Regions from separate parts of the Streptomyces sp. NPDC046866 genome, predicted to be linked through region 3. Evidence: riboswitches for the same ligand, from Rfam matches in the RefSeq annotation. Region 3 holds a riboswitch; each other region holds the start of a gene.

Region 1 (7,170 bases), on a different contig from region 3:
GTCAAGTGACGGCCGATCTGCGGACAGCCGTGGCGAACCCCCATAAGGGGTGCCGTGCGCCGCCCGGGATACCGTCGACCCGTGCACGAGCCGACCCCCGCCGCCCCCGAAGACCCCGCTGCCGCAGACGCCCCGGCCGCCCCGGCCCCGACCCTGTTCGACTGGGAGTTCGCGACCGACCCCTATCCCGCGTACGCCTGGCTGCGCGAGCACGCGCCGGTCCACCGCACCCGGCTGCCCAGCGGGGTCGAGGCCTGGCTGGTGACCCGGTACGCCGATGCCCGCCAGGCCCTCGCCGACCAGCGGCTCAGCAAGAACCCGGCGCACCACGCGGAGCCGGCGCACGCCAAGGGCAAGACCGGGATCCCGGGGGAGCGCAAGGCGGAGCTGATGACGCACCTGCTGAACATCGACCCCCCGGACCACACCCGGCTGCGGCGCCTGGTGTCGAAGGCGTTCACGCCGCGCAGGGTGGCGGAGTTCACACCGCGGGTGCAGGAGCTGACCGACCACCTCATCGACGGCTTCGCCGGGCGGGGCGAGGCGGACCTCATCCACGAGTTCGCCTTCCCGCTGCCGATCTACGCCATCTGCGAGATGCTCGGGGTGCCGCGCGAGGACCAGGACGACTTCCGCGACTGGGCCGGGATGATGATCCGGCACGGCGGCGGCCCGCGTGGCGGAGTGGCCCGCTCCGTCAAGCAGATGCGCACGTACCTCGGCGAACTCATCCACCGCAAAAGGGATGATCTGGGCAATGACCTGATCTCGGACCTGATCCGGGCGAGCGACCACGGCGACCACCTCACCGAGGCCGAGGCCACCGCCATGGCGTTCATCCTGCTCTTCGCGGGTTTCGAGACCACCGTGAACCTCATCGGCAACGGCGTCCACTCCCTCTTCAAGAACCCGGAGCAGCGCACACGGCTCCAGGCCTCCCTCGCCGCCGGCGAGCGCGGGCTGCTGCAGACCGGCGTGGAGGAGCTGCTGCGCTACGACGGCCCCGTCGAGCTCGCCACCTGGCGCTTCGCCACCCGTCCGCTGACGCTCGGCGGACAGGACATCGCGGTCGGCGACCCGGTGCTGGTGGTCCTCGCCGCCGCCGACCGCGACCCGGCGCGGTTCGCCGACCCCGACACCCTCGACCTCTCGCGCGCCGACAACCAGCACCTCGGCTACGGCCACGGGATCCACTACTGCCTGGGCGCTCCGCTCGCCCGACTCGAAGGACAGACGGCGCTTGCGACTTTGCTGACGCGTCTGCCGGATCTGGAACTCGCCGTTCCGTCAACTGACCTGCGTTGGCGCGGAGGTCTGATCATGCGTGGCCTGCGCACGCTTCCCGTGCGCTTCACACCCCGAAACAACTGAACGTTTTCTGAGACAAAGTCAACTCCTTGCTCAACTTGTGACAATCGTTCGAAGGCCGCTAGGTTCTGCCGTTACCCAGCCGTTATGCGAAAGGTGCATCACATGCGTTCCGGGAACGGCCGCCACAGACGCCCCCGCCAGGTACCCGCGATTGTCGTCACCGCCGGAGTCACGGGCTCCGCGCTGGCCCTGCCACTGCTCGCCGCCACCGGCGCGAGCGCGGCCGACGCCTCGACGTGGGACAAGGTCGCCGAGTGCGAGAGCGGGGGCACCTGGAGCGCCAACACCGGCAGCGGTGCGTACGGCGGGCTGGCGTTCACCCAGGAGCAGTGGCAGAGCGCGGGCGGCCTGGAGTTTGCCGAGCGGCCCGACCTGGCCAGCCGGTCCCAGCAGATCGCGGTAGCCGAGCGCGTGCTCGGCGACCGGGGCCCCGAGGCCTGGCAGAACTGCGCGGCCTCGGCCGGGCTGACCAAGGACGCCCCCGCGGCGGACGTGGACCCGGGCGCCGCCGGCGACCACCGCGCCGTCGGCGCCAGCCCGAGCCGCCCGGACGAGAAGGTCCCGGCCGGCGGCAACGGCGGCCGGGCCACCGACTTCGGCGCCCCGACCCCCGGGCCCACCTTCACCCTCCCGCCCGCGCCGCAGGCACCCGTGAGCGGCCTGCCCGTCATGCCCGACCCGGACGTGCCGGCCCAGACGCCGCTGCCGGGCACCCCGGGCACCCCGACCGCGCCCACGACGCCGACCGCGCCCGGTACGGCGCCCACCGCCCCGGTGAACCCGGCGGACCCGACCGCCCCGGTGAACCCGGCCGACCCGGCCAACCCGGGGGCGCCGACGGCCCCGGGCGCCACCCCGTCCGCCCCCTCGGCCGCGCCCGCCCCGGGCGCCTCCGCCGACCCGGCCGCCATACCGGACACCTCCGCCACCGGCAAGCACCGCGGTGCGCCCGCCGTGGAGACCCCGGCCCCCTCGTACACCGTGAAGGAGGGCGACAGCCTCGCCACCATCGCGGACGCCAAGGGGGTCAAGGGCGGCTGGAGCGCCCTGTACCACGCCAACGAGCAGGTCATCGGCGGTGACGCCAACCTGATCAAGCCGGGCCAGAACCTGGATCTAAGGTAGCTATAACGGCACTTCGGGCACCCGGAAAGCGTCGTATGCCCGGTTCGTTCAAATGAGACATGCGTCTCTTCCGGTCAACTGGCGTGTCCTGTCCGCAACCTTGGGCAAACCACCCTCTCACCTGCGCAAACGCCCTTGCGGGGAGCGCAAGTAGGGGCCCTCCCCCGCCGAAGTTCCTCGTTGAACATCGGCGGGGGACCTGTCTACCTTCTGAATCGCCCGCCACCGCGGGCCCCTTCGACCGCACCGCCGAATCCTGCCGGCGGCCGGGGGGAACACACGTCGCGTCACGCGCCGAAGGCAGGAGCGGGGGAACCAACGAAGGCGCCGGGAACGACCGTTCGAAGACGGTCGCCACCGGCTAGGGGTGAAGACGCGCCACGTGCGCGGCCGGGCAACTCATCCGCCCGAACCCGACAGCTCACCTCGCAGGCGTCGGTGAGGAGAACTCCATGCTGCTTTCCGGCAAGGGCAAGCACCGCCGCGCCACCGCCATCGAGCGGACCACGCGCATCGTCACGCTCGCCGGTGTCGCCGGTGTCGCCGTCGCGGCCCCGCTGATGACCGCCGGCTCCGCGTCCGCCGCCACCGCCTCCGAGTGGGACCGCGTCGCGCAGTGCGAGTCCGGCGGCAACTGGTCCATCAACACGGGCAACGGCTACTACGGCGGCCTCCAGTTCTCCGCCTCCACCTGGGCCGCGTACGGCGGCAAGTCCTACGCCCCGCAGGCCAACCAGGCCTCCAAGGCGCAGCAGATAGCCATCGCCGAGAAGGTCCTCAAGGGCCAGGGCAAGGGCGCCTGGCCGGTCTGCGGCAAGGGCCTGTCGAACTCCGCGTACTCCGGCGGCGGCTCCACGAGCACCCCGAAGCAGACGCCGAAGACCGAGACGAAGAAGACCGAGACCCAGAAGGCCGAGACGCCGAAGACCCAGCCGAAGAAGGAGACCCCGCGCTCCGAGGCGCCGGTGACCCGCTCCGAGCGCGGCGACTCTGCGGCCATCAAGACCGGCAACGGCTCCTACGAGGTCAAGTCCGGCGACACCCTGGGCTCCATCGCCGACGCCAACGGCGTCAAGGGCGGCTGGCAGAAGCTGTTCGAGCTGAACAAGGACATCGTCTCGGACGCCGACCTGATCTACCCGGGCCAGATGCTGAAGCTCAGCTGACCCCCCCCGCACCTCCCGCGCGTGCCGTGACGGCACGCGCACACCCCGCCGCCCGGCGCGTACCCCTCACGCGCCGGGCGGCGGCGCGTCCGCCGGCGGGCGGACGCCGTGCGACAGCTGCCCGCCGGCGGCCGGAGGCCCCGAAACCAGGGGTCCTATGTCCCGGAAGCGGGGTATTCGGGCTCTTTTTCGTCCCAGGACCCGGGCGGTCGGCCAGCCGACTGCCGGGAGCCGGTTAGGCTCTAGGCGGCAAGGCCATCCCACGGCCGTACCCGCCACCGCACACCCAGCGTCACATCCCAGAAGGAGATGCTCGTGCCGTCCATCGACGTCGTCGTAGCCCGGGAAATCCTGGACTCCCGAGGCAACCCCACGGTCGAGGTCGAGGTGGGCCTCGACGACGGCAGCACCGGCCGTGCTGCTGTTCCGTCCGGCGCCTCCACCGGTGCCTTCGAGGCCATCGAGCTCCGTGACGGTGACCCCAACCGTTACCAGGGCAAGGGTGTCGAGAAGGCCGTCCTCGCGGTCATCGAGCAGATCGGCCCGGAGCTCGTCGGCTACGACGCCACCGAGCAGCGCCTGATCGACCAGGCCATGTTCGACCTGGACGCCACCGACAACAAGGGCTCGCTCGGCGCCAACGCCATCCTCGGCGTCTCCCTCGCCGTCGCGCACGCCGCGTCCGAGGCCTCGGACCTGCCGCTCTTCCGCTACCTCGGCGGCCCGAACGCGCACCTGCTGCCCGTTCCGATGATGAACATCCTCAACGGCGGCTCGCACGCCGACTCCAACGTGGACATCCAGGAGTTCATGATCGCGCCGATCGGCGCGGAGTCCTTCTCCGAGGCCCTGCGCTGGGGCACCGAGGTCTACCACACCCTCAAGTCCGTGCTGAAGGGCAAGGGCCTGTCCACCGGTCTGGGCGACGAGGGCGGCTTCGCCCCGAACCTCGGCTCCAACCGCGAGGCCCTGGACCTCATCCTCGAGGCCATCAAGCAGGCCGGCTACACCCCGGGCAAGGACATCGCGCTCGCGCTCGACGTCGCCGCGTCCGAGTTCTACAAGGACGGCAAGTACAACTTCGAGGGCCAGGCCCGCTCGGCCGCCGAGATGACCGAGTACTACGAGGAGCTCGTCTCCGCGTACCCGCTCGTCTCCATCGAGGACCCGCTGTTCGAGGACGACTGGGCCGGCTGGAAGGTCATCACCGAGAAGCTCGGCGCCAAGGTCCAGCTCGTCGGCGACGACCTGTTCGTCACCAACCCCGAGCGCCTCGCCCGCGGCATCGAGGAGGGCACCGCCAACGCCCTGCTCGTCAAGGTCAACCAGATCGGCTCGCTGACCGAGACCCTGGACGCCGTCGAGCTCGCCCAGCGCAACGGCTTCAAGTGCATGATGTCGCACCGCTCCGGTGAGACCGAGGACGTCACCATCGCCGACCTCGCCGTCGCCACCAACTGCGGCCAGATCAAGACCGGCGCCCCGGCCCGCTCCGAGCGCGTCGCCAAGTACAACCAGCTGCTGCGCATCGAGGAGATCCTCGACGACGCCGCGGTGTACGCGGGCCGCAGCGCGTTCCCCCGCTTCAAGGGCTGACGGTCCCTGAGCCTCCGTACGTCCCCGCACTCGGTCCCGTACCGTGTGCGGGGACGTATTGCGTAGTACGGACAGAGGGGAGGCGGGAGCAATGGCCGGGAACCGGGATCGGTTCTCCACCTTCTCCACCGCGACCAGGCTGAGGCAGCTCGGCGAGCGGACCGCCGCCCACGTCTACCGCTCGCAGAGCCGCCGCCAGGTCCGCCGCAGCCGGCTCACCGGCCGGGCCGCCCTGCTCGTGCTCGTCCTCTGTACGCTGGTCGTCGCCCTGGCGTACCCGATGCGCCAGTACGTCTCCCAGCGCTCGGAGATCGCGGAGCAGCAGCGGGCCGCCGCGGCGGCGAGCAAGCGCCTCGAACGCCTGCGCGACGAGAAGGCCCGCTGGCAGGACAACGCCTATGCGGAGCAGCAGGCGCGCAAGCACCTGCACTTCGTGCGGCCGGGCGAGATCGGCTACATCATGAACGATCCCGGCGCCGAGGCGGCGGAGCACCGCCGCACCGGCCGGGCCGGGTCCGACCGGCCCTGGTACTCCAACGTCTGGGACGGCGTGGACAAGGCCGACCGCCCCGGCGGCTGAGCCGCGACCGACTCGGCAGCGGACGAGCAGCACGAGCGCACGAGCAGTAAGAGCAGTAAGAGCAGCACGAGCAGTACGAGCAGCACCCATCCACGAGAACGAAGAGACTCCTTCCAGGCATGCAGACGCCCCCGCCCCAGACCGACCGGACCGAGCCGACCGACGCGGACATCGAGGCGTTCGAGCAGCAGCTCGGACGCCCGCCGCGCGGGCTGCGCGCCATCGCCCACCGCTGCCCGTGCGGTCAGCCGGACGTGGTGGAGACCGCCCCCCGCCTCCCCGACGGCACGCCGTTCCCCACCCTCTACTACCTGACCTGCCCGCGTGCGGCCTCCGCGATCGGCACGCTGGAGGCCAACGGCGTGATGAAGGAGATGCAGGCGCGCCTCGCCGAGGACCCCGAGCTCGCCGCCGCCTACCGCGCCGCGCACGAGGACTACATCCGGCGCCGCGACGCCATCGAGGTGCTCCAGGGCTTCCCGAGCGCCGGCGGCATGCCCGACCGGGTCAAGTGCCTGCACGTGCTGGTCGGCCACTCGCTGGCCGCCGGCCCGGGCGTGAACCCGTTCGGCGACGAGGCCCTGGCCATGCTGCCCGAGTGGTGGGCCAAGGGCCCCTGCGTCACCCCCTGCGGCGAGAAGAAGGACGCGGAGGGCGACGCATGACCCGGGTCGCCGGCATCGACTGCGGTACGAACTCCATCCGCCTGCTCGTCGCCGACTGCGACCCGGCCACCGGCGAGCTGGTCGAGCTGGACCGGCGGATGACGATCGTCCGCCTCGGCCAGGGCGTGGACAAGACCGGCCGGCTGGCCCCCGAGGCCCTGGAGCGCACCTTCGCCGCCTGCCGCGAGTACGCGGCGGTCATCGAGGAGCTCGGGGCGCAGCGGCTGCGGTTCGTGGCCACCTCGGCCTCCCGCGACGCCGAGAACCGCGAGGACTTCGTGCGCGGCGTCGTCGACATCCTGGGGGTCGAGCCCGAGGTGATCTCCGGCGACCAGGAGGCCGAGTTCTCCTTCACGGGCGCCACCAAGGAGCTGGCGGGCACCGACCACATGGACAAGCCGTTCCTGGTGGTGGACATCGGCGGCGGCTCCACCGAGTTCGTCGTGGGCGGGGAGCACGTCCGGGCCGCCCGCTCCGTGGACGTGGGCTGCGTCCGGATGACCGAGCGCCACCTGGTCGTCGACGGCGTGGTCACCGACCCGCCGACCGAGGCGCAGGTCGCCGCCATACGGGCCGACATCGACGCGGCCCTGGACCTGGCCGAGCAGACGGTGCCGCTGCGCGAGGCCCGCACCCTGGTCGGCCTGGCCGGCTCGGTGACCACCAT
Region 2 (7,170 bases), on a different contig from region 3:
CGCCGCGTCCATGCTCGCGGTGCTGGGCCTGGGCGCCCAGGGCGGCGAGGAGATCATCCTGGCGTCCGACGCCGAGGGTGCCGAGGCGGCCCTGGACCGCCTGGCGAAGCTGGTCGCCGAGGGCCTCGAGGAGCTCCCTGAGACGGTCTGACCCTTCGGGTTCCCCCGCGCGGACGGCGCGGGAAACCACAGGAGCCGCGGCCACCGGGAATTTCCGGTGGCCGCGGCTCCTGTCGTTTGCCCCTCAGGACCGGGGCGTCGAAAAGACACGAAGAAAGAGCGCGGAGAAAGGCACAAGGAATACGTGCACAAAAAGCGCGCACCCGGTGCCCGCGCACATACGCCGCCCCTTTGCATCCCCCTTCATACGCGGGTTCTGTTAATGGGAGCCGCTCGCCATGTTTACGGCACGTTGCGAAGTCCTCACCCGCAGCCGGTAGGCCCCCGCCGTCCGGTCCGCGTGCCCGGCGGTCAGCGCCCGCGCCCGCTCGGCGTCGCCGCGCGCCACCGCGTCCACGATCGCCCCGTGCTCCGCCCAGCACTCCACGGGCCGCTGCGGCGCCTGCACCGCGTACATCCAGGCGACCTTGTGCCGCATCTGGACGAGCAGCGCGATCAGCCCGGGGCTGCCGGAGGCCTGCGCCAGCGTCTCGTGGAACCAGCTCCCCAGGGCCCGCAGGTCCTCGCCCTGGCCCTGGCGGGCCCGCTCCTGTCCCAGCCTGACCAGCCCGCGCAGCACCTTGAGGTGGGCCTCGGTGCGGCGCCGGGCCGCCCGGGTCGCAGCCAGCGGCTCCAGCAGCATCCGCAGCTCCAGCAGGTCGGCGGCCTCCTGCTCGGTCGGCTCCGCAACGCAGGCGCCCGCATGCCGGCGGGTGGTCACGAACCCCTCGGACTCCAGCGTCCGCAGGGCCTCGCGGACCGGGACGCGGGAGACGCCGTAGCGGCGGGCCAGCACCTCCTCGGTCAGCCGCGCGCCCGGTTGGAATGCCCCGGAGACGATGTCGTCGCGGATTGCAGTGCATACCGCGTGCGCGGGAATACGCAAGACCGGACCTCCGCCCATTTCTCCGCCTTTTCCGGCTGCCCGGGCGTCTTCGCCGCCGCCGTACCGGGATCGTACTGAGACTCTATTGCAATACGCGGAATTTTCCGAGCGCAGGCGGAAATCGGCTTCTCTTTTGAGCCGCAACGCGAGAACCCCGGCTCGGCGAGCCGGGGTTCTGTGCGAAGCGGTGCAGCGGTGCAGCGGGGCTGCTCGACGCCGCGTCGGGTCAGAGGTCGACGCCGTGGCTGCGCAGGTACGAGACGGGGTCGATGTCCGAGCCGTACGTGGCGCCGGTGCGGGCCTCGAAGTGCAGGTGCGGGCCGCTGGAGTTGCCGGTGGAGCCCGACAGGCCGATCTGCTGGCCCGGGGTGACCGTCTCGCCGACGGAGACGCTCAGCGAGGACATGTGGCCGTACTGGGTGTAGGTGCCGTCGTTGTGGCGGATGACGACGTTGTTGCCGTACGCGCCGCCCCAGCCGGCCTCGACCACGGTGCCGGCGCCGACCGCGTGGACCGAGGTGCCGGAGGCCGCGTGGAAGTCGATGCCGGTGTGGCTGCCGGAGGACCACATGCCGCCGCCGGCGTGGTACTGGGTGCTGATGTAGGTGTCGTCCAGCGGCGAGACGAAGGTGTTGAGGCGCTTGCGCTCCTCCTCGCGGGCGGCGCGCTCGGCGGCCTCGCGCTCGGCCTTCGCCTTCTCCTCGGCCTTCTGCTTGGCCTCGGCGGCGCGGGCTGCGGCGTCGGCCTCGGCCTTGGCCTTGAGGGCGGCGGCCTCCGCGGCGTTGCGCTGGGCGTCGGCCTGGGCCTCGATCTGGCCCTGGAGGTCCTCTGCGGTGACGACCGCGTTCAGGCCGGTGTCCTCCATGGAGGGCTTGTGGTCCGTAGCGGCGAACGCCGGGGCTGCGAGAGTGCCCACCACGCCGGTCGTGGCGAGGGCGGCGACGCCGGCGTAACCGGCGGTCTTGCGGCTCAGGCGGCTGGAACCACGGTGCTTGCCGGCGGCACGACTGCCAAAGGCCATGGAGGGGCTGATCCTTTCCTTCCTTCTCGCCTACCGGGTTAGCTGACGGGTTCGGAGCAGGAAGGTCTCCTACGGGCCCCTCTGGCGAGGCGGCCCGATTCACCCCAGGGACTGTGGGTCCCCGGCTCCCCAGGCTCGCGCCTGACGGGGACTCGGCGATCGCTGCCCGGTGCCGCGGGTGCGGCGCGTACAAACCGACGGACAGCACGCCCGACGCTAGGCGGATCATCAGTCAATCGCCAAACAGACGCGCGGTTTTGTTGCGTACGCCACATCCCATACGAGCAACCTTGGGGCCAATTGGACATAAAGGGCCCCGATGGCCAAGCCATCGGGGCCCTTCGACTTTCGCCGTGCGCCGACGCGTCAGCGGCGCACCACCGGGTCATCGACCGTGCGGCGCCGGTCAGTTGGTGACGACGGTCACCTCTCCGATGCCCAGCGCGCGCACCGGCTCCTCGATCTGCGAGGCGTCACCGACGAGCACGGTGACCAGGCGGTCCACCGGGAAGGCCTTGACGACCGCCGTGGTGGCCTCCACGGTGCCCGTGTTCGCCAACTGGGCGTACAGCCGGGCCTGGTAGTCGTCCGGCAGCTCCTGCTCGACCTGGTCGGCGAGCGTGCCCGCGACGGCGGCGGCCGTCTCGAACTTCAGCGGGGCCACCCCGACCAGGTTCTGCACGGCGACGTCCCGTTCGGCATCGGTCAGACCCTCCTCGGCGAGGGTGCGCAGCACCTTCCACAGGTCCTCCAGCGCGGGGCCGGTGTTGGGGGTGTCCACCGAGCCGCTGATGGCGAGCATCGAGGCCCCGCGTCCGTCGGCGGTGGAGCGCAGCACCTGGCCGAACGCGCGCACGCCGTAGGTGTACCCCTTCTCCTCGCGCAGCACCTTGTCCAGGCGCGAGGTGAGGGTGCCGCCCAGGCAGTACGTGCCCAGCACCTGAGCCGCCCAGACGCTGTCGTGCCGGTCCGGCCCGATCCGGCCGATGAGCAGCTGCGTCTGGACCGCGCCGGGCCGGTCCACGATGACCACCCGGCCGGTGTCGTCGGCGGTCACCGGCGGCACGGGGCGGGCCTCGGCGGTGTCGCCGGTCCAGGCGCCCAGGGTGTCCGCCAGCACGGCGTCCAGGTCGATGCCGGTCAGGTCGCCGACGACCACGGCGGTGGCCGTGGCGGGGCGCACGTGGGCCTCGTAGAAGGCGCGGACGGCCGCGGAGTCGATCCGGGCGACGGTCTCCTCGGTGCCCTGGCGCGGCCGGGACATGCGCAGGGAGGCCGGGAAGAGCTGGCGGGAGAGCTCCTTGGCGGCGCGGCGCTGCGGGTTGGCCAGCTCGTGCGGGATCTCGTCGAGGCGGTTGCGCACCAGGCGGTCGACCTCGCTGTCGGCGAAGGCCGGCGCCCGCAGCGCCTCGGCGACCAGGCCCAGGGCCTTGTGCAGCCGGGAGGCCGGGACCTCCAGGGAGACCCGCAGGCCGGGGTGGTCGGCGTGGGCGTCGAGGGTGGCTCCGCAGCGCTCGAGCTCGGCGGCGAACTCCTCGGCGGAGTGCTTGTCGGTGCCCTCGGACAGCGCCCGGGCCATGATGGTCGCCACGCCGTCCAGGCCCTCGGGCTCGGCGTCCAGCGGGGCGGCGAGGTTGACCTCGACGGCGACCACCTGCTGGCCCGGGCGGTGGCAGCGCAGCACCGTCATGCCGTTGGGCAACGCACCGCGCTCGGGGGCCGGGAAGGCCCAGGGGCGGGCCTCGCCGGCCTGCGGCCGCGGGTGGAAGGTCATCGTGACGGCTGCGGTGTCGCTCACTGCTCCGCCCCCTCGTTCTCGTTCTGGTTCGCGGCGTCGTCATCGGCAGCGGCGTCGGCCGCGAGGGGCTCGTACACCAGCACCGCGCGGTTGTCGGGGCGCAGCCGGGCCGCGGCCACGGCCTGCACCTCCTCGGCGGTGATGTCGAGGACCCGCTGCACGGCGGTCAGGGCGAGCTGCGGGTCGCCGAAGAGGACGGCGAAGCGGCACAGTTCGTCGGCGCGGCCGGCCACGGTGCTCAGCCGGTCGAGCCACTCGCGCTCCAGCTGCGCCTGGGCGCGCTCCATCTCCTCGGCCGTCGGGCCCTCGGCGGCGAACCGGGCGAGCTCCTCGTCCACGGCGGCCTCGATGGCGGGCACCTCGACACCGCTGGAGGTCTTCACGTCCAGCCAGCCCATGGAGGGGGCGCCGGCCAGGCGGAGCATGCCGAAGCTGGCGGCGACGGCCGTCTGGTCGCGGCGTACCAGGCGGTTGTGCAGCCGGGAGGACTCGCCGCCGCCGAGGACGGTGAGGGCCACGTCGGCGGCGTCGCACTCGCGGGTGCCGTCGTGCGGCAGGCGGTAGGCGGCCATCAGCGCGCGGGCCGGGACCTCCTCGACGATCTCCTCGCGGAGCTCGCGGCCCATGATCTCGGGCAGGCTGCCGTCGCGCGGCGGCTTCTTGCCGTCGTGCGAGGGGATCGTGCCGAAGTACTTCTCGATCCAGGCCAGGGTCTGGGCCGGGTCGATGTCGCCGACGACCGACAGCACCGCGTTGTTCGGCGCGTAGTACGTGCGGAAGAAGGCGCGGGCGTCCTCCAGCGAGGCCGCGTCCAGGTCGGCCATCGAACCGATCGGCGTGTGGTGGTACGGGTGGCCGTCGGGGTAGGCCAGGGCGGTCAGCCGCTCGAAGGCCGTGCCGTAGGGGACGTTGTCGTAGCGCTGGCGGCGCTCGTTCTTGACGACGTCGCGCTGGTTCTCCATGGACTCCTCGTCCAGGGCGGCCAGCAGCGAGCCCATCCGGTCGGCCTCCAGCCAGAGCGCGAGCTCCAGCTGGTGGGCCGGCATGGTCTCGAAGTAGTTCGTGCGCTCGAAGCTCGTGGTGCCGTTCAGCGAACCGCCGGCGCCCTGGACCAGCTCGAAGTGCCCGTTGCCCGGTACGCTCGCCGAGCCCTGGAACATCAGGTGCTCGAAGAGGTGAGCCAGACCGGTGCGCCCCTTGACTTCGTGGCGCGAGCCGACGTCGTACCAGAGGCAGACGGCGGCGACCGGGGTCAGGTGGTCCTCGGAGAGCACCACGCGCAGGCCGTTGGCCAGCCGGTGTTCGGTCGCTGTCAGGCCGCCGGAGCCGGCCTGGGCTGTGGCCGTGTGACCCATGGGCATGTGGTCCCTTCGATCGCGATGCAGAGATTTGTGTCAGACCTGCCACTGTATGCAAGCGCGTCGGGCACCGGGGAAGTTCCCGGCTCAGGCCTGGGTCGGAGTCGGCGCTGTCGGAGCCTCGGGCCACAATGGTCCGCGACACCCCGGCGGGCCCGTCCGGGCTCCCGGCCCCGACCCCGCCCGACGCCCTACCCCGCCAGACCCCCAGCACACCTTCTTTCTTGGTTAAGGAGCCGCGCAGCGATGGCCCGCCGCAGCACGAAGACCCCGCCGCCGGAGGATTTCGAGGAGAACATCCTCGACATCGACGTCGTCGACGAAATGCAGGGCTCCTTCCTCGAGTACGCGTACTCGGTGATCTACTCCCGCGCCCTGCCCGACGCCCGGGACGGCATGAAGCCGGTCCACCGGCGCATCGTCTACCAGATGAACGAGATGGGCCTGCGCCCCGACCGCGGGTACGTCAAGTGCGCCCGCGTCGTCGGCGAGGTCATGGGCAAGCTGCACCCGCACGGCGACGCGTCGATCTACGACGCCCTCGTCCGCATGGCGCAGCCCTTCTCGATGCGGCTGCCGCTCGTCGACGGCCACGGCAACTTCGGCTCCCTGGGCAACGACGACCCGCCGGCCGCCATGCGCTACACCGAGTGCCGGATGGCCGACGCGACGTCACTGATGACGGAGTCGATCGACGAGGACACCGTCGACTTCACCGCCAACTACGACGGCCAGGAGCGCGAGCCGGTCGCGCTGCCCGCCGCGTACCCGAACCTGCTGGTCAACGGCGCGTCCGGGATCGCGGTCGGCATGGCCACCAACATGCCCCCGCACAACCTGGGCGAGGTCATCGCGGCCGCCCGCCACCTGATCCGCTACCCGCAGGCGGACCTGGAGGCGCTGATGCGCTTCGTGCCGGGTCCCGACCTGCCCACCGGGGGCCGGATCGTGGGCCTGTCCGGGATCAAGGACGCGTACGAGAACGGCCGCGGCACCTTCAAGATCCGCGCGACGGTGTCCGTGGAGGACGTGACCGCGCGCCGCAAGGGCCTGGTCGTCACGGAACTGCCCTTCACCGTCGGCCCCGAGAAGGTCGTCGCGAAGATCAAGGACCTGGTCGGGTCGAAGAAGCTCCAGGGCATCGCGGACGTGAAGGACCTGACCGACCGCGCGCACGGCCTGCGCCTGGTCATCGAGGTCAAGAACGGCTTCCACCCCGAGGCCGTGCTGGAGCAGCTCTACAAGCTGACGCCGATGGAGGAGTCCTTCGGCATCAACAACGTGGCCCTGGTCGACGGCCAGCCGCTCACGCTGGGCCTCAAGGAGCTGCTGGAGGTCTACCTCGACCACCGCTTCGACGTCGTGCGCCGGCGCAGCGAGTTCCGCCGCGGCAAGCGGCGCGACCGCCTCCACCTGGTCGAGGGCCTGCTCGTGGCCCTGCTCGACATCGACGAGGTCATCCGGATCATCCGCGACAGCGACAACTCCGCCCAGGCCAAGGAGCGCCTGATGGAGCGCTTCTCGCTGAGCGAGGTCCAGACCCAGTACATCCTCGACACCCCGCTGCGCCGGCTCACCCGCTTCGACCGGATCGAGCTGGAGTCCGAGCGCGACCGGCTCACCGCCGAGATCGAGGAGCTGACCCGGATCCTGGACTCCGACGCCGAGCTGCGCAAGCTGGTCTCCTCGGAGCTGGCAGCGGTCGCCAAGAAGTTCGGCACCGAGCGCCGCACCGTCCTGCTGGAGTCGGCGGGGGCCCCGGTCGCGGCGGTTCCGCTGGAGGTCGCGGACGACCCGTGCCGGGTGCTGCTGTCCTCGACGGGCCTGCTGGCCCGCACGGCGACGGGCGACCCGGTTCCGTGCGAGGAGGGCGGGGCCCGCGCCAAGCACGACCTGATCGTCTCGCAGGTGGCGGCCACGGCCCGGGCCGACGTCGGCGCGGTCACCT
Region 3 (7,170 bases):
TGCGCAGCCGGTGGACGATGCTCCAGGCGGCCCGCAAGGGCCTGTTCGCGCAGATGGTCGTGGTGCCCCTGCTGCAGAAGCACCGGATCCTGACCCAGGTCTCGGGGGACCACCTGGAGGTGATCAAACTGATTCCGCCGCTGGTCGTGGACGAGTCCGACATCGACCGGTTCGTCGTGGCGTTCCGCGCGGTCATGGACGAGGCCCACGGCGGCGGGGGACTCATGTGGGACTTCGGCAGGACCCTGGTGAAGCAGGCCGTCGGCGGCGGCTGACGGCCCGCGGCCGGGTCGGGCGGTCGGGTCGCCGCGGCCCGGCGGCTCACCTCCACGGTGTGGGCGACGGCCTCGGCGGGGCGGCGCTAGTGGAGGAGCTGCTCGCGCAGGCGGGCGCGGGTTGCGGGGGCGAGGCGCAGGCCCTCGGCCAGGTAGCGCTCGGCCCCGCCCCAGCGCTCGTCGATGGCGTCGAAGGCCGCGTCGAGGTAGGCGGTGCGGGCGTCGAAGAGCGGCGCGAGCAGCTCCATCACCTCCGGGGAGCGGGCCTCGGGCGCACCGCTGCTGCGGCGCACCCGGTAGCGGCGGTGGGGGGCGTTCGACTCCAGGTAGTCCGCGGTGATGGCCTCGCGCTCCACCCCGAGGGCGAGCAGGGTGACGGCGATCGACAGGCCCGCCCGGTCCTTCCCGGCCGCGCAGTGCATGAGCGCCGGGACGCTGTCGTCGGCGAGGGCGTGCAGGACCCGGCTGTGCTCGGCGGTGCGCTCCAGCACCATCGCGCGGTACGCCTTCGTCATCCGGGCGGCGGCCTTCCCGTCGCCGAGGATCCCGCGGAGCTGTTCGACGTCGCCGTCGCGGACGATCGTCCAGAAGTCCTTGCCGGCGGCCGGGTCGGACAGCGGGATGTTGACGTTGCGCACGCCCGGCAGCTCGACGTCGGGGCCCTCCAGGGCCTGGTCCACCTCGTTGCGGAAGTCGAAGACGGTGTGGAGCCCGAGGGAGGCGAGGAATTCTGCATCGGTTTCGGTGGCATGTGCGAGATGTCCGCTTCGGAAGAGTCGTCCCGGCCTGACCCGTCGTCCGTCGGTGGTCGGCAGCCCTCCCACGTCGCGGAAGTTGCGCACTCCGGACAGTTCGGGCTCCGGTATCCGGTGCGCCGACGGGGGCGGGGGTATCTGCTGGGTCACGGGAGCTCCTCCGACAGGGTCGTGGTGTCCGAATTGCACTGCTTGGGCCCAACTTGCCGTTCGCGGTGGCCAGATCGGGCGCAACGGGCGTGAGCCAGATCATACGGTGACCGTGAGTGCCTGATCGCCGATTCCGAATGGCCCGGCCGTAAAGGCCGTTGGCTCCGGGGAATGGACGGAGGGTGACCGGGAATTCTGCCGGCCGCCCCTTTCTGTGAATCCGTCAGGAATTCACGGCTTGTTCCGCGAGGCCGAACTCGATTACCTTCGCGATCGATCCGGATGGACCGCCTGATCCTGCCGCCGTCCGGAAAACCGACCCGACCATTCATGCGCGGCAGGAGCGGGGGAACCAGGTAGGCCGCTGCTCTCTTTTGGATCTCCTCCATACGGAGCAGCTCGGGGTGAAGCCGTACACGCGCCGCTCGCGTCCGTGTCCGGCCGGACATCTCCAGTCCGAACCCGACAGCTCACCTCGCAGGCGACGGAGAGGAATGCGCCATGCCGGCACAGGGCAAGCACCGCCGTCCCAAGTCCCCCTCGACAGCCCGGCGTCTCGCCTTCGCCGGCACCGGTGGCGCCGCCCTCGCCCTGCCGCTGATCGGCGCCGCCGGCGCCCACGCGGCCGCGCCGGCCGCTGCGCCCGCCACCGCCCCGCAGGTCCCGTTGCCGGTGTCGCTGCGGACCGCCCAGCCGGCCGCTGCCGCGCAGGGCGCCGACCGGGCCGCCCCGTCCGTCTACACGGTCGTGCCGGGCGACTGCCTCTCCACCATCGCCGCCGACCGCCACCTGCCCGGCGGCTGGGAGCGGCTGTACGCCGACAACCGCGAGGCCGTCGGCACCGACCCGTCGCTGATCCACCCCGGCTTGAAGCTGACCCTCGGTGCGAAGGCCGACGCCGCTGCGACCGACGCCGCTGCGACCGACGCCGCTGCGACCGACGCCGCCGCGGCCGACGCCCCGGCCGCGGCCCCGGCCCGGAAGCCCGCCGCCGCGCAAGCGGCCGCGCCGAAGGAGAAGGCCCCGGCGCCCGCCGCCGACCGGGACGCCCCGGCGGCCGCGCCCGCCGGGAAGGCCCCGCAGGCCGCCGCCCCCGCCGCCGCCTTCGTCGCCCCCGTCGGCGGCGGTATCTCCACCCCGTACAAGACCCCCGGCGCCATGTGGTCCAGCGGCTACCACACCGGCGTCGACTTCATCGCGAGCTCCGGCACCACCGTCAAGGCGGTCGGTGCGGGCACCGTCGTCTCCGCCGGCTGGGGCGGCGCGTACGGCAACGAGGTCGTCATCCGGCACGCCGACGGCAAGTACTCCCAGTACGGCCACCTCTCCCAGCTGTCCGTCTCCGTCGGCCAGAGCGTCACCGCGGGCCAGCAGATCGGCCTCTCCGGCTCCACCGGCAACTCCACCGGACCGCACCTGCACTTCGAGGTCCGCACGGGCCCCGCGTACGGCTCGGACATCGACCCGCTGGCCTACCTCCGCTCGAAGGGCGTCAGCATCTGACCGCCGCTGTGGAGGCGTGAGACCCGCGTGGGGCCGGGACCCGAGGGGGGCCCCGGCCTCACGCGCTGTTATTCCGCACCTGCCCGGTGGTATAGATCACGGTCCGTCAACCCCTTCCTACGGTGGCGTAGGTCACGATCCGGGGTGGAGGATATGGTCCCGTGGCAGCGACGACGATGACAGAGACGACGAAGAAGTACGACAGGACCATCGGCTCGTACGCGGCGATCGGGGACAGCTTCACCGAGGGCGTGGGGGACCCGGGACCCGGGGGGAACTTCGTCGGCTGGGCGGACCGCCTGGCCGTACTCCTGGCCGACCAGCGCCCGGAAGGCGAGTTCCGGTACGCGAACCTCGCCGTGCGGGGGCGCCTCCTCGACCAGATCGTGGCCGAACAGGTCCCGCGGGCCAAGGAGCTCGCGCCGGACCTGGTGACCTTCTGCGCAGGCGGCAACGACATCATCCGGCCCGGCAGCGACCCGGACGCCGTGGCGGAGCGGTTCGAGGCGGCCGTCGCCGACCTCGCCGGCTCCGTCGGCCAGGTCATGATCACCACTGGCTTCGACACCCGCGGCGTGCCCGTCCTCAAGCACCTGCGGGGCAAGGTGGCGACGTACAGCGCGCACGTGCGCGCCATCGCCGACCGGTACGACTGCCCGGTCCTCGACCTCTGGTCGCTGAAGTCCGTCCAGGACCGGCGGGCTTGGGACGACGACCGGCTCCACCTGTCGCCCGAGGGCCACACCCGGGTCGCCCTGCGCGCCGCCCAGGTGCTCGGGCTCCGGGTGCCGGCCGACCCCGACCAGCCGTGGCCGCCGCAGCAGCCCCGCGGCTCGGTGGACGTGACCCGCGGCAACATCCAGTGGGCCCGCGAGCACCTGGTGCCGTGGATCGGGCGCCGGCTGCGCGGGGAGTCCTCCGGGGACCACGTCGAGGCGAAGCGGCCCGACCTGCTCCCGCTGTAGCCCTCCGGCCCCCTCACGCGGCGGCCGGCTCCTGCCTCCGCAGGCCTTGTACGGGCCGTCGTGGAGCCGTGGGCAGTGGAGCGGACCGTACGATGCGGAATCCTTCGGGGCCGCGAGGCGTTGGGATGGTGGCGGGCCGGGCGAGATCCCGGCCTGCTCCCGTCCACCCCACCTCCCAGGAGGCGCCTTGACCGGCTCCCTTCCCCTGCGTCCCCGGCTGCGCGCCCTGCGCCCCGAAGCCTTCGGGGCGGATCCGTCCGGCGCACGGCTGGAACGCATCCGGCGCTCGCCGAACTTCGCCGACGGCGTGTTCCAGAACCCGGTGGGGGCCCGGACCAGGCCTTCCGGCTCCATGCTGGAGTTCGCGAAGACCTACTTCCGCAAGGAGCAGCGGATCCGGCGCAGCCCCGCCGCGTCCGTCCCCGTCTACCCCACGACGCTCGCCGAGCTCGCGAAGCCGCCGGTGAGCGGGCTGCGCCTGACCTGGATGGGGCACTCCAGCGTCCTCGCCGAGATCGACGGGCGCCGGGTGCTGTTCGACCCCGTGTGGGGCGAGCGCTGCTCCCCCTTCCCCTTCGCCGGGCCCCGGCGGCTGCACCCCGTACCCGTGCCGCTGGCCTCGCTCGGGCCGGTCGACGCGGTCGTGATCTCGCACGACCACTACGACCACCTCGACCTGCCCACCGTCAAGCAGCTCGCCGGCACGGACACCGTCTTCGCCGTCCCCCTCGGCGTCGGCGCGCACCTGGAGCACTGGGGCGTGTCCGCCGACCGGCTGCGCGAGCTCGACTGGAACGAGACCACCGAGATCGCCGGGCTCTCCCTGACCGCCACCCCCGCACGACACTTCTGCGGCCGCGGCCTGCGCAACCAGCAGCACACCCTGTGGGCCTCGTGGGTCGTCGCCGGCGACGAGCACCGGATCTTCCACAGCGGCGACACCGGCTACTTCCCCGGCTTCCGGGAGATCGGCGCCGCCCACGGCCCCTTCGACGCCACGATGATCCAGATCGGCGCGTACTCGGAGTACTGGCCCGACATCCACATGACCCCCGAGGAGGGCATGCGCGCCCACCTCGACCTCCAGGGCGGGATCCCGCACGGCACGATGCTGCCGATCCACTGGGGCACCTTCAACCTGGCCCCGCACCCGTGGGAGGAGCCGGGGGAGGGGACCCTGGCCGCGGCGCAGGACCTGGGGGCCGCCGTCGCGCTGCCCATCCCGGGCCAGCCCTTCGAGCCCGGCGCCGCCGACGCCCCGGCCGAGCCGTGGTGGCGGCCCTTCGCCGCCTCCGCCGCGGCTGCGGCAGCGCCTCCGCCGGTGCCGTCGGCGGCCGCCGAGCCGCAACCGCCCGCCGCCCGGGAGGAACCGGAGACCGTCGGCTCGTAACCGCGCCCCCGGCCGGCAGCCGACCCGACCCCGTGCCCGCCACGCCCTACCGGCGGACGCCGCCGACCCGCCCGCTCCGCCGCCCGCCGACCCGCCCGCTCCGCCGGCCGCCCGGGCCCGCCGCCCGTCCGGTCCGCCGGCCGTCCGGGGTCCGGCTTCCGTTCGGTCCGGTCCCCGGCCGGTCCGGTCCCCGTCCGGTCCGGCGCATGCCCGGTCTGGCGCCCGTCCGGGGGTCCGGCTCGTTCGGTCCCGCTCCCGTCCGGGGTCCGGCGCCCGTTCGGGGTCCGGCGCCCGTTCGGTTCGGCGGCGGGCTGGCCCTGCGGCGGGTCGGCCCTGCGGGGCTTTTCCCTTACCCGCCCTTCGCCCGTTCCCCGGGCTCCGCCCGGACCCGACCACCCCGCACCCCGCACCGCGTGGTTGCGACCCGGCAACTCCGGCCGCGCCCGAGGCCCGGGGACGCGATGACACCGCCGCCACACGTCCCGTGCACCGAGCAGGTCCGTACGGGCGCTGCGGCCCGGCAACTCCGGCCCCGCCGGCATTCGAGGCCCGGCGGCCGGGCCCGTACGGTGCGCTGTGACCCGGCATTCCGAGCGCCGCCGGCGTGCGAGGCGCGAGGTGGTAACCCCGAAACGGTGCCGCGCTTGGCGGCGGGCCGTGCACCGAGCCGGTTCGCACGGGCGCTGCGGCCCGGCAACTCCGGCCCTGCCGGCAGCGAGGCGCGGCGCACCGCCGCGCCCGTCAGCGGGCCGCTCCCTGAGCCAGGCCCGTACGGTGCGCTGTGACCCGGCATTTACCAGCCCCGCCGGGGTTCGAGACGCGGGGTGGTACCCCGAAACGGTGCCGCACTTGCCAGTGGGCCGGGCGCCGTGCCGGGCTCGTCGGCTTGGGCCCGTACTGGGCGCTGTGGCCCGGCGTTGCCAGCCCCGCCGGTGTCGCTCGTACTGGGCGGTGTGGGGCGGCCAATTCAGCCTCGCCGGCGTTTGAGGCGCGGGGGTGTGGGGGCGGAGCCCCCGCCATACGGCCCACGCCTGGGGCGGACCGCGCGGCCGGGGCGGGGAGTGCGAGCCGCCGCTCGCCGGAGGGTCCTGCTCGCCCCGCAGGGCCGCGGCCCCGAACACGCGCTCCCGGCGGATTCGGGCGGCCGTACGAGCGCTCCCGCGGGAGCGGGAAGCACCCCGGTGAAGTTCCCCAACTGGCTGTCAGCAGCGGGATCCTGCGGTCTAGCGTGGGTATCCGGTGATCAACACCGGGCCCCGGAACCCCTGGTGGCCCGGGCCCCACGTAGAGGACGCCGATGTCCGGACTCCGCGCTGCCCGCCACGCCCCGTCGAGACACGCCGCCACCGGTCCCGGGCGGCAGATACGGCCCCAGCTGGTGCGCGCCGCCGTGCTGCCCACCCTCGCCGCCGGTCTCAGCGGAGCCGCCGCGGTGATCTTCACCCTGCAGCTCGGCGGCGGCTCCGGCCACCGTGACGCCCGGCTCTGGCCCGTCCTCCTCGGCTGCGCCCTGCTCGCCGTCGGCGCCCTCGCCGCCGCCCTGCTCGGGGCCCAGCGCTCAGCCAAGGCCGTACGGGACCGCTGCGAGGCCCTGCGCCGCTCCAGCGTGCGCGGCCGCCAGGAGCTGCGCGCCGCCGCCGACCGGCTGGAGCGGGGCGAGCCCCCGCCCCGGCCCGTGCGCGGCGGCCCGACCGCGCCGCCGCCCGGCACCGACCCCGAACGCGTTGACGAGTTCTGGCTGCTCTCCCAGGAACTGCGCGGCGCCCGCGAGCTCGCGCACACCACCCTCGTCCGGCTGGCCGGCCCCGCGGCCCCCTCCGACAGCGACCGCAAGGTCGAGGTCTTCGTCAACCTCGCGCGCCGCCTGCAGTCCCTCGTGCACCGGGAGATCTCGCTGCTCGACGAGCTGGAGGACACCGTCGAGGACCCCGACCTGCTCAAGGAGCTCTTCCACGTCGACCACCTGGCCACCCGGATCCGCCGCCACGCCGAGAACCTCGCGGTCCTCGGCGGCGCCGCCTCGCGCCGCCAGTGGACCCGGCCCATCGACCTGAGCGAGGTGCTGCGCTCGGCCGTCGCGGAGGTCGAGCAGTACACGCGGGTCAAGGTCGTCCCACCCGCCGGGGGCACGG

The links. A riboswitch is a leader RNA that binds a small molecule or an ion and turns the genes downstream of it on or off. The one in region 3 is predicted to bind cyclic di-AMP.
Region 1: it holds a riboswitch for cyclic di-AMP, as region 3 does, so the genes downstream of both, AB0953_RS10415 (transglycosylase family protein) here and AB0953_RS05640 (LysM peptidoglycan-binding domain-containing M23 family metallopeptidase) in region 3, are expected to answer to the same signal.
Region 2: it holds a riboswitch for cyclic di-AMP, as region 3 does, so the genes downstream of both, AB0953_RS23565 (M23 family metallopeptidase) here and AB0953_RS05640 (LysM peptidoglycan-binding domain-containing M23 family metallopeptidase) in region 3, are expected to answer to the same signal.

What each region holds. Positions count from the first base shown of each region.
Region 1 covers NZ_JBEYXN010000005.1:56,107-63,276, reverse strand. The annotation lists gene AB0953_RS10425 (cytochrome P450) at 154-1,371, shown strand; gene AB0953_RS10420 (transglycosylase family protein) at 1,474-2,496, shown strand; cyclic di-AMP (ydaO/yuaA leader) riboswitch at 2,779-2,946, shown strand; gene AB0953_RS10415 (transglycosylase family protein) at 2,949-3,662, shown strand; gene eno (phosphopyruvate hydratase) at 3,972-5,258, shown strand; gene AB0953_RS10405 (septum formation initiator family protein) at 5,350-5,838, shown strand; gene AB0953_RS10400 (DUF501 domain-containing protein) at 5,958-6,503, shown strand; gene AB0953_RS10395 (Ppx/GppA phosphatase family protein) at 6,500-7,170, shown strand, end outside.
Region 2 covers NZ_JBEYXN010000017.1:77,723-84,892, reverse strand. The annotation lists gene AB0953_RS23575 (HPr family phosphocarrier protein) at 1-151, shown strand, start outside; gene AB0953_RS23570 (GntR family transcriptional regulator) at 380-1,045, opposite strand; gene AB0953_RS23565 (M23 family metallopeptidase) at 1,272-2,066, opposite strand; cyclic di-AMP (ydaO/yuaA leader) riboswitch at 2,080-2,234, opposite strand; gene AB0953_RS23560 (pitrilysin family protein) at 2,473-3,840, opposite strand; gene AB0953_RS23555 (pitrilysin family protein) at 3,861-5,219, opposite strand; gene AB0953_RS23550 (DNA topoisomerase IV subunit A) at 5,469-7,170, shown strand, end outside.
Region 3 covers NZ_JBEYXN010000002.1:494,181-501,350, reverse strand. The annotation lists gene AB0953_RS05650 (aspartate aminotransferase family protein) at 1-275, shown strand, start outside; gene AB0953_RS05645 (tyrosine-protein phosphatase) at 362-1,180, opposite strand; cyclic di-AMP (ydaO/yuaA leader) riboswitch at 1,492-1,677, shown strand; gene AB0953_RS05640 (LysM peptidoglycan-binding domain-containing M23 family metallopeptidase) at 1,682-2,683, shown strand; gene AB0953_RS05635 (SGNH/GDSL hydrolase family protein) at 2,860-3,648, shown strand; gene AB0953_RS05630 (MBL fold metallo-hydrolase) at 3,836-5,038, shown strand; gene AB0953_RS05625 (ATP-binding protein) at 6,336-7,170, shown strand, end outside.